DNA from 2 places in the Citrobacter sp. LJND-P06 genome. Region 1 is predicted to be linked to the other one. Evidence: riboswitches for the same ligand, from Rfam matches in the RefSeq annotation. Region 1 holds a riboswitch; the other holds the start of a gene.
What was found. A riboswitch is a leader RNA that binds a small molecule or an ion and turns the genes downstream of it on or off. The one in region 1 is predicted to bind thiamine pyrophosphate.

Region 1 (4,807 bases):
TGTACCCACGCAAGGGCGCTGTCCAGCCCAACCCGGTGTCCGGTAGAAACAAACAGTGGATTACAGCGCGCTTTGCTACGCCAGACCCATGCCAGTTGCTCGCCTTTATCCATTAACGGCGCCAAAGCACCAGGTTCGGCAGAGAGAGGGTCAAATTTGCCGCACAGCCGTTTTTTCGCCACGCCGATGGTCGGCACATCCACCAGCAGCCCGAAATGGCTGGCAACGCCGAGGCGACGCGGATGAGAAATACCGTGGCCATCGACAAACACTAAATCAGGCTTATGCGAGAGTTGCTCCCACGCGGCCAGCAGCGCGGGATATTCACGAAAGGAGAGAAAACCTGGAATATACGGCATGGTGGTGGCGATGCGCGCCACCTTATATTCCACCAGCTCAAGCGAAGGATACTTCAACAGTACCATTGCAGCTCGCGTCACTTCACCGCCCTGCTCAAACCCAACATCAGCGCCGGCGATCAGATCCGGAGGATCGTTATCCAGACGATCTTCGCGGGAAACCGATGCAGCCAGTTCACATTGTTGAGCGCGTAGCGACGCGAGATCCATCCCTTCCCTTACTGGTGATACTGCGCTGAAATCCGGTGTACTGCCTCTACAAAGGTGCCCGCGTGTTCTGGCGGCACATCCTGGTGAATGCCGTGCCCAAGGTTAAAGACATGGCCTTCACCCTGGCCGAATCCCGCCAGAATCGTCGCGACTTCGTCTTCAATACGCGCCGCTGGCGCATACAGCATGGAAGGATCCATATTCCCCTGCAACGCCACTTTATGTCCTACGCGACGACGTGCATCGGCAATGTCAGTGGTCCAGTCGAGTCCCAGCGCATCACAGCCTGTTTCCGCCATCGCTTCCAGCCATTGGCCGCCGCCCTTGGTAAACAGCGTGACTGGCACACGACGCCCTTCATTTTCACGCAGGAGACCATCGACAATTTTATGCATGTAATAGAGCGAGAACTGCTGATAATCGCGCCCGGTCAGCACGCCGCCCCAGGTATCGAAAATCATCACCGACTGTGCGCCCGCTTTGATCTGCGCATTGAGATACAGCGTGACGCTTTTCGCCAGTTTATCGAGCAGTAAATGGAGCGCCTGCGGGTCTGCATACATCATCTTTTTAATGACGGTAAAGGCTTTGCTGCTACCGCCTTCCACCATGTACGTCGCCAGCGTCCACGGACTGCCGGAAAAACCGATCAATGGGACTTCACCTTTCAGTTCGCGACGAATAGTGCGTACCGCATTCATCACGTAGCCCAGTTCATCTTCGGGATCAGGGATTGGCAATTTATCGACGTCGGCTTTGCAGGTCACCGGCGCGGTAAAGCGCGGGCCTTCTCCGGCTTCAAAGTAAAGCCCCAGGCCCATCGCATCCGGAATGGTCAGGATGTCCGAAAAGAGGATCGCCGCATCAAGCGGGTAACGGCGCAGCGGCTGGAGGGTGACTTCGCACGCCAGCTCGGCATTTTTGCACAGTGACATAAAATCGCCCGCTTGTGCGCGGGTGGCTTTATACTCCGGGAGATAACGGCCTGCCTGGCGCATCATCCATACAGGGGTGACATCAACGGGCTGGCGCAGCAGCGCACGCAGGTAACGATCGTTTTTCAGTTCGGTCATTTTTACATTCCTTTAGCGTTATGCGCCCAGTGTATCATGTCACTCGTACTCTGCCCGACACATTGCCACCGTATCTTCGATCAACCGACGTGCAACCGTGCCCGGCGGCGGCAGTAGCGGCAGATCGTCATAACGATACCACCCCGCTTCCAGTAACTCTTTCGGATCAATAACAATCTCCCCGCTGTCGTACTCCGCCATAAACGCGGTCATGAGCGACATCGGGAATGGCCACGGCTGCGACGTGACATAGCGCAGGTTCTTCACTTTAATACGGCTTTCTTCCATGACTTCACGCGCCACCGCTTGTTCCAGGGTTTCTCCCACTTCAACAAATCCAGCCAGCACCGTATGCACACCATTGCGATGGCGGGTATGTTGGGCGAGCAAAATGGAATCTTCCCGGCGAATCGCCACAATAATGCAAGGCGCTATTTGAGGGTAATAACGTTCGCGGCAATGACTGCACAACATGGCCCATTCGGTTTTACTCGGGTACATCGAATGACCGCAGTAGCCACAAAATTTATGCGAACGGTAAAACTCCGTCAGTTGCACACCCCGCCCGGCCAGTTGAAACAGGCCGACATCCTGATCGATAACCTGTCGTACGGATCCCATATCATGGCGGCGATGCTGCTGTACCAGCCAGACGGGTTCGCCTTCCCACTCCCCAATCTGAAGCGCGCGCTGCCCAACAAGATCGAACGTTGCCGCTTCGCCATGCGGCAGTTCTCCGCGAGGTAGCCATATTTTTTGCTCATGGCTGACGATCCACCAGCCGCTGTCTAATTTTTCAATTATACGATCCATATCTCTTGCGCTACCTTTGCTTCACAGGCATGTTGTTTACATTATTTTTACATTTTTGAGTGAGCAGTTTTTTGAATCTAAACTTGCGGAGTCAATCATGTTAAACCAGCTGGATAACCTGACAGAGCACGTCAGAGGAAGTAATAAACTGGTTGATCGCTGGCTACATGTACGTAAGCATCTGCTCGTGGCTTACTACAATTTGGTTGGCATTAAGCCTGGCAAAGAATCGTACATGCGCTTAAACGAAAAAGCGCTGGATGATTTTTGTCAAAGTCTGGTCGATTACCTTTCCGCCGGACATTTCAGTATTTATGAACGTATTCTCCATAAATTGGAAGGTAACGGGCAGCTTTTAAACGCAACGAAAATTTGGCCGTTGCTGGAAGCCAATACGCAATGCATTATGGATTACTACGATTCCAGCCTGGAAATGGCCATCGACCATGATAACTATCTTGAATTTCAAAAGGTTTTATCAGATATCGGCGAAGCGCTGGAATCCCGATTTATCCTTGAAGACAAGCTGATCATGCTGGTCTTTGACGCGATGCACGACAGCGCAAAGACTAAACGTCCTGCTTGAGTTCTACGCTATTAACGCGTAACTTATCTTCGTCGCCCCCTTTACCGGGGGCTATTTCTTGTCGGAGTGCCCAGTGTGAAAGCACGGGCTGAGACCGTTAATTCGGGATCCGCGGAACCTGATCAGGCTAATACCTGCGAAGGGAACAAGAGTCAAAATGCTGCTGTATCGCCCTCCTGGGCGATCCCTTCTTTTGGTTCATCCGTCGTCTGACAAGCCACTCCTTACTTTTTTTTGGAATGAGCTATGTCTGCAACAAAATTAACCCGTCGCCAGCAACGCGAACAAGCACAACACTTTATCAATACGCTGGAAGGCACCGCCTTTCCGAATTCAAAACGCATCTATATCACCGGCTCGCAGGCGGATATCCGCATCCCAATGCGCGAAATCCAGCTTAGCCCGACGTTGACCGGCGGCACAAAAGACCATCCTCAGTACGAAGAAAACGAAGCCATTCCGGTGTATGACACCTCGGGCCCGTACGGCGATCCTGATATCGCGATTAATGTTGAACAGGGTCTGGCAAAACTGCGTCAACCGTGGATTGACGCCCGCGCCGATAGCGAAGCACTGACCGACCGCAGCTCTGCCTATACCAAAGAGCGCCTGGCCGATGACGGTCTGGACGAACTTCGTTTCACGGGTCTGCTCACGCCGAAACGTGCCAAAGCCGGGAAATGCGTCACGCAATTGCATTATGCACGCCAGGGGATCGTCACGCCGGAGATGGAATTCATCGCTATCCGTGAAAACATGGGGCGCGAGCGTATCCGCAGTGAAGTGTTGCGCCACCAGCATCCAGGTGAAGGCTTTGGCGCACGTCTGCCGGAAAACATCACCCCGGAGTTTGTCCGTGATGAAGTGGCCGCCGGACGCGCAATTATCCCTGCCAACATCAACCACCCGGAATCTGAGCCAATGATTATTGGTCGCAACTTCCTGGTCAAAGTAAACGCCAATATCGGCAACTCGGCGGTGACCTCGTCCATCGAAGAAGAGGTCGAAAAACTGGTCTGGTCTACCCGCTGGGGCGCGGACACGGTGATGGACCTTTCAACGGGCCGCTATATTCACGAAACCCGCGAGTGGATCCTGCGTAACAGCCCGGTGCCGATCGGTACGGTGCCGATCTACCAGGCGCTGGAGAAGGTCAACGGGATCGCCGAAGATCTGACCTGGGAAGCCTTCCGCGATACGCTGCTGGAGCAGGCGGAACAGGGGGTGGATTACTTCACCATCCACGCGGGCGTGCTGCTGCGCTACGTGCCGATGACCGCCAAACGGCTGACCGGGATTGTCTCGCGCGGCGGCTCAATCATGGCGAAATGGTGCCTGTCCCATCATCAGGAAAACTTCCTCTACGAGCACTTTCGCGAGATTTGCGAAATCTGCGCCGCCTACGACGTTGCACTCTCTCTCGGCGATGGCCTGCGTCCAGGCTCGGTTCGTGACGCCAACGACGAAGCGCAGTTTGCTGAACTGCACACCCTCGGCGAGCTGACCAAAATCGCCTGGGAATATGACGTACAGGTGATGATCGAAGGCCCAGGGCATGTCCCCATGCAGATGATCCGCCGCAACATGACCGAAGAGCTGGAGCACTGTCATGAAGCGCCGTTCTACACCTTAGGCCCATTGACTACGGATATCGCGCCGGGTTATGACCATTTCACGTCCGGGATTGGCGCGGCGATGATTGGCTGGTTTGGCTGCGCGATGCTTTGCTACGTCACCCCGAAAGAACATCTCGGCTTACCCAACAA
Region 2 (4,807 bases), 560 kb from region 1:
GAAGTCCACAGGGCCTGCCAGAGCACAGGTTGTGCGAGGACATCCAGCAACTGGCGGTTGAAACCGTCAACAATGACCGCCAATAGCGGAGGCAGCAATAGCAACAGTGCCAGAATAATCAGCGCCGCGTCGCTCAGGCGGCTATGCAGGCGATCGTCCGGGTCGCGCCAGCCTTGCACCAACGTCGTTCCCGGCGCAATGGATTTGCTTAAACGCTGGCTGAGCAGCACCAGCGCCAGGCAGCATGTCATCTGAATCAACGCCAGTATTGCCGCCCGCGCAGGATCGAAGTCGTAACTGAGCGCCTGATAAATCGCCAGCTCAATGGTGGTGGCCTGGGGGCCGCCGCCAAGTGAAAGAACGGTAGCAAAACTGGCGAAGCAGAGCATAAAAATGAGCGCCGCCACTGGCGGGATCTGCCGACGTAACCACGGCCACTCCACAAAGCGGAAGAAATTCCAGCCGCGCATACCTAACTGCGCCGCGAGCTGTCGCTGTTCGCCGGGAATGTTTTCCAGCGCCTGTAGCAGCAAGCGGCTGGCCATCGGCAGATTAAAAAAGACGTGCGCCAGCAGAATACCCTGCAACCCGTAAGGCGAGAAACGCCACTCCAGCCCGAAAGCTTGCCAGAGTGTGGCGAGCCAGCCCTGGCGGCCGTAGACGCTGAGAATACCGAAAACGGCAACCAGTACCGGCAGAATCAGGGTCATGGCGCACAAGCGTAATAACGCCAGACGACCGGGGAAACGGCGTCGGTAAAGCGCTCTGGCAAGGAAAATCGCCGGAACCACCGACAACAGCGCCGAGAGAAACGCCTGCCAGAACGAAAAACGCACCACGTGCCACAGGTAGCTGTCCTGCCAAAGCGAGAGCCATTGTCCCTGTGGCGCGTTAAGCCAGAGCGCCAGAAATGCCGCCAGGGCAACTGCCGCCATCAGCGTGGCGGCACAAAGCCCGGGTATCAGCCAGCCGGGAATTAACGGCTGACGGCGCGTTGCCATTCGCTGATCCATGCCTGACGTTGCGATGCCACTTCAGCAGGAGTGAACTCCAGCGTAGTGGCCGGTTTGGTCAACTGATCAAACCCGGCGGGCAGAGTGACGTGGGTGACAGGGTACATCCAGTTGCCGGTGGGGATGGCATTCTGGAATGCCGGAGAAACCATAAACTTGAGGAATTTCTCTGCCAGTTCCGGCTGCTTGCTGGCGGCGGTACGGGCGGCGACTTCAACCTGCAAATAGTGGCCTTCGCTGAAGTTTGCGGCGGCGTAATGGTCTTTTTTCTCTTCGATAGTGTGATACGCCGGAGAGGTGGTGTAGCTCAGCACCAGGTCGCTTTCCCCTTTCAGGAACAGGCCATAGGCTTCGCTCCAGCCTTTGGTGACGGTGACCGTTTTGGCTGCCAGCTTCTGCCAGGCTTCGGGGGCTTTATCGCCATACACTTTCTGCATCCACAACATCAGCCCAAGACCCGGCGTACTGGTACGTGGATCCTGATAAATCACGCGCCATTTCTGGTCGCTTTCGACGAGCTCTTTCAGGCTTTTGGGCGGATTTTTCAGCTTGTTTTTGTCATAAACAAACGCGAAGTAACCGTAGTCGAAGGGGACAAACGTCTCGTTCTGCCAGCCGCCAGGTACGTTGACGGCATCAGGCGCAATACCGCTTTTCGCAAACAGGTTGGTTTGCGTGGCGGCGTCGAGCAGGTTGTTGTCCAGCCCAAGCACCACATCCGCTTTGCTGTTCTTCCCTTCCATGCGCAGGCGATTCAGCAATGAGACGCCATCTTCCAGCGCCACCATTTTCAGTTCGCACTGGCAGTCGGCTTCGAAGGCTTTCTTGATGGTGGGGCCGGGGCCCCAGTCGGCGGCGAAGGAGTCGTAGGTATACACGGTCAGCACCGGTTTCGCGAAGGCCGGTGCTGCACACAGCACCAGTAAAGGAAGACATTTTTTTAACACTTTGCACCTCAGTAAAAGAGTGGCAAAGGACTTGAGCATGAGCCTCAAATCCCTTCGCCGGCGTTATCCGGATCAGGTTCGACGGGTATTTTCTCAGCCCACGCGTATGGCGCAGCACCCCGTTGAGAACGGCACATTGTAATGATTACGTGAAGAGATCAAAAGGGTTAAGGATCGGGTGGGGCAAACCACGCCGATTTAAAGTCGAACCAGCCGAGCGTGTTCATCCGCAAGCCGCGCATACTGCGTTGTCCCTGGATGATCAGCCAGTGGTGAATGAGTGGCACAATCGCTTTGCTTGCGAGTAATTGTTGACACCAGGCGGCCAGATTCATCTCGCCTGCGTGCCACTGTGCGGCATCTTCTTTCCAGTTTCGTGGGATGCAGTTTTGCAGCAGAGGCACTTCGCATAAGTGAGCGAACAGTGAGAAATCGAGCGGCAACGTGAAGTTGGCGCTGTTGAGCCAGATGTCGCTTTCGATCTCGCCTGCGTGCCACTGATCGTAGTCGATCTCCTGAATATTCAGGTGAACCTGATGTTCTGCCAGCAGGGCACTCATGATTTGGGCGATAACCCGATGTTCAATGTGCTCGCGATAGTACGTCAGCGTCAGGGTTTCCAGACCCGCAGGTTTTTCACCGTGTCCCGGTCGGGCATGGTGCCAGCGGGGCAGTAATCCATAGGCGGGGAACCACAGGCGCTGGTACTGCTCATCGGCGTGGTAAAGCAAATGGGTGGGAGAAAGTACGTGGCTTACCCACTCTCTGACGTGCTGATTGGCGCCGCGATGGGTTCGCGCATCAAAGAGTAAATAGTAACAGCCCTCTTCAAGACGACTCTCAATGGCTTTTTCACTTTCTACAGTGCCTTCGAGCATCAGGCCGCACGTCGGCTCTTCGCTAATGTCCGGTAATACCCAAACGTTCACCTCGTCAATGAGCGCCCGATAGCCAAAGTAATCGTCAAAGGCGTGGATCTTCAGTTGATTACGCGTATTGCGCATCACGGCATAGGGGCCTGTGCCTATTGGATGGCTGGAAAAATTGTTCAGGGTTTCCCATTCCCGCGGCAGGATCATCGCCGGAACCTGGCCTAACAACCACGGAAGCCAGCGATCGGGCTGCGAGAGATGGACATCCAGCGTCCAGGTTGTCGGAGAGACAATCTGCGTAATATGCGAGTAGAGCGGCAGGGCGTTGATGCGCGTGAGAGACGCCACCACATCGTCCATTTCCAGCTCTCGCCCGTGGTGAAAGTGAATCCCCGGTCGCAGAAAGAACCGCCATTGCAAAGGGGATATTTGCTGCCAGTGATGGGCAATATCGGCTTCCAGTTCCCCATTTTCCTCATTTACGCGGGTTAGCGCGCTGAAGATTTGCCGGGCGATGTGGGTTTCAGAACGGCGTAATGCGCTGCCCGGCAGCAGGTTATGCATCGGACGATAGTAAAGCACGCGCAGGATATGTCGGCCCTGACGGAAGCTGCGCCCCAAATGTGAAACCAGCATTTGCCGTACGGCCGTTTTGTCACCGACTAATTGTACCAGTTGGTCTATGCTGTCCTGCTCCAGCAGGTCTTCCGCCCGCTGTTGCTGTAGCGCAAGTCCGGTGTAGAGGAAGGTCAGGCGTGAACGTTTACCGCGACCGACTTCGGCTTCCCAGGTCAGCCAGCCGCGCGCCTGCATTGTGTTAAGCAGCGTACGCATATGGCGGCGGGAGCAACTTAGCAGTTCCGCCAGCTCATTTAGCGTGGTGTCTTGCGTTTTTCCGTCACAGCATTGCCACAGACGGATGAACTGTTGTTGCAGACGACCTGAAGACATAAAAGAGGAACTCCTGCGAAAAACTCAGCAATTTTATAATCCTCATATTAGGCCAATAATGGATTCCGATGAAGCAATATGGAGAGGTCGACTATGCGTCCGTTTTTTCTGCACTACTTTACCGCGACAGAAGGGTTGTCCTGGTTGGCTTGCCTGAGCGCGCCGCAGCGCTTAAAGATGCTCGAAGAACTGATGCAATGGGAGGTGACAGCCTGACCTCTGAAGCCCAAATTGCAGACATCATGTGTGACTGAGTATTGGTGTAGGCTCTGGCCTAAAATCACCCGCCAGCAGATAATACCTGCTGGCTTTTTTCGTTTCAGCAGCGCGAATAAGGAACTGTATGCTCTGGATTATGACGATGGGGCGGCGTCTTAACGGCGTTTACGCGGCGTTCATGCTGGTGGCTTTTATGATGGGCGTTGCAGGTGCGCTTCAGGCACCGACGTTGAGCCTGTTTTTGAGCCGCGAAGTGGGGGCGCAACCGTTTTGGGTCGGGCTGTTTTATACGGTAAACGCCATTGCCGGGATCGCGGTGAGTCTGGGGCTGGCAAAACGTTCGGATAGCCGGGGCGACCGCCGTCGACTGATCATGTTTTGCTGTCTGATGGCTATCGGTAACGCGCTGTTGTTTGCGTTTAATCGCCATTATCTCACGTTGATAACCTGCGGCGTATTGCTGGCATCGCTGGCGAATAGCGCCATGCCGCAACTGTTTGCGCTGGCGCGGGAGTATGCAGACAGTTCGGCGCGGGAAGTGGTGATGTTCAGCTCGGTGATGCGTGCTCAGCTCTCGCTGGCATGGGTGATTGGCCCGCCGCTGGCGTTTATGCTGGCGCTGAATTATGGCTTCACCACGATGTTTGCTATCGCGGCCGGGATCTTTGCCATCAGTCTGGTGCTGATTGCGTTGATACTGCCTTCGGTAGCGCGTGTTGAACAACCCGTCGATGCGCCTGAAACGCCGACCGGAGGCTGGCAGGATAAAAACGTGCGTATGCTGTTTATTGCGTCCACGTTAATG

Region 2: another riboswitch for thiamine pyrophosphate. It lies ahead of thiB (thiamine ABC transporter substrate binding subunit); the one in region 1 lies ahead of thiC (phosphomethylpyrimidine synthase ThiC).

Annotation. Positions count from the first base shown of each region.
Region 1 is NZ_CP187317.1:4,344,948-4,349,754, forward strand. It holds gene nfi (deoxyribonuclease V) at 1-569, opposite strand, end outside; gene hemE (uroporphyrinogen decarboxylase) at 578-1,642, opposite strand; gene nudC (NAD(+) diphosphatase) at 1,682-2,455, opposite strand; gene rsd (sigma D regulator) at 2,553-3,041, shown strand; TPP riboswitch at 3,094-3,203, shown strand; gene thiC (phosphomethylpyrimidine synthase ThiC) at 3,288-4,807, shown strand, end outside.
Region 2 is NZ_CP187317.1:3,788,331-3,793,137, reverse strand. It holds gene thiP (thiamine/thiamine pyrophosphate ABC transporter permease ThiP) at 1-1,001, opposite strand, end outside; gene thiB (thiamine ABC transporter substrate binding subunit) at 977-1,960, opposite strand; TPP riboswitch at 1,992-2,092, opposite strand; gene sgrR (HTH-type transcriptional regulator SgrR) at 2,128-3,783, opposite strand; gene sgrT (glucose uptake inhibitor SgrT) at 3,877-3,999, shown strand; gene ACO7SM_RS17940 (sugar efflux transporter) at 4,127-4,807, shown strand, end outside.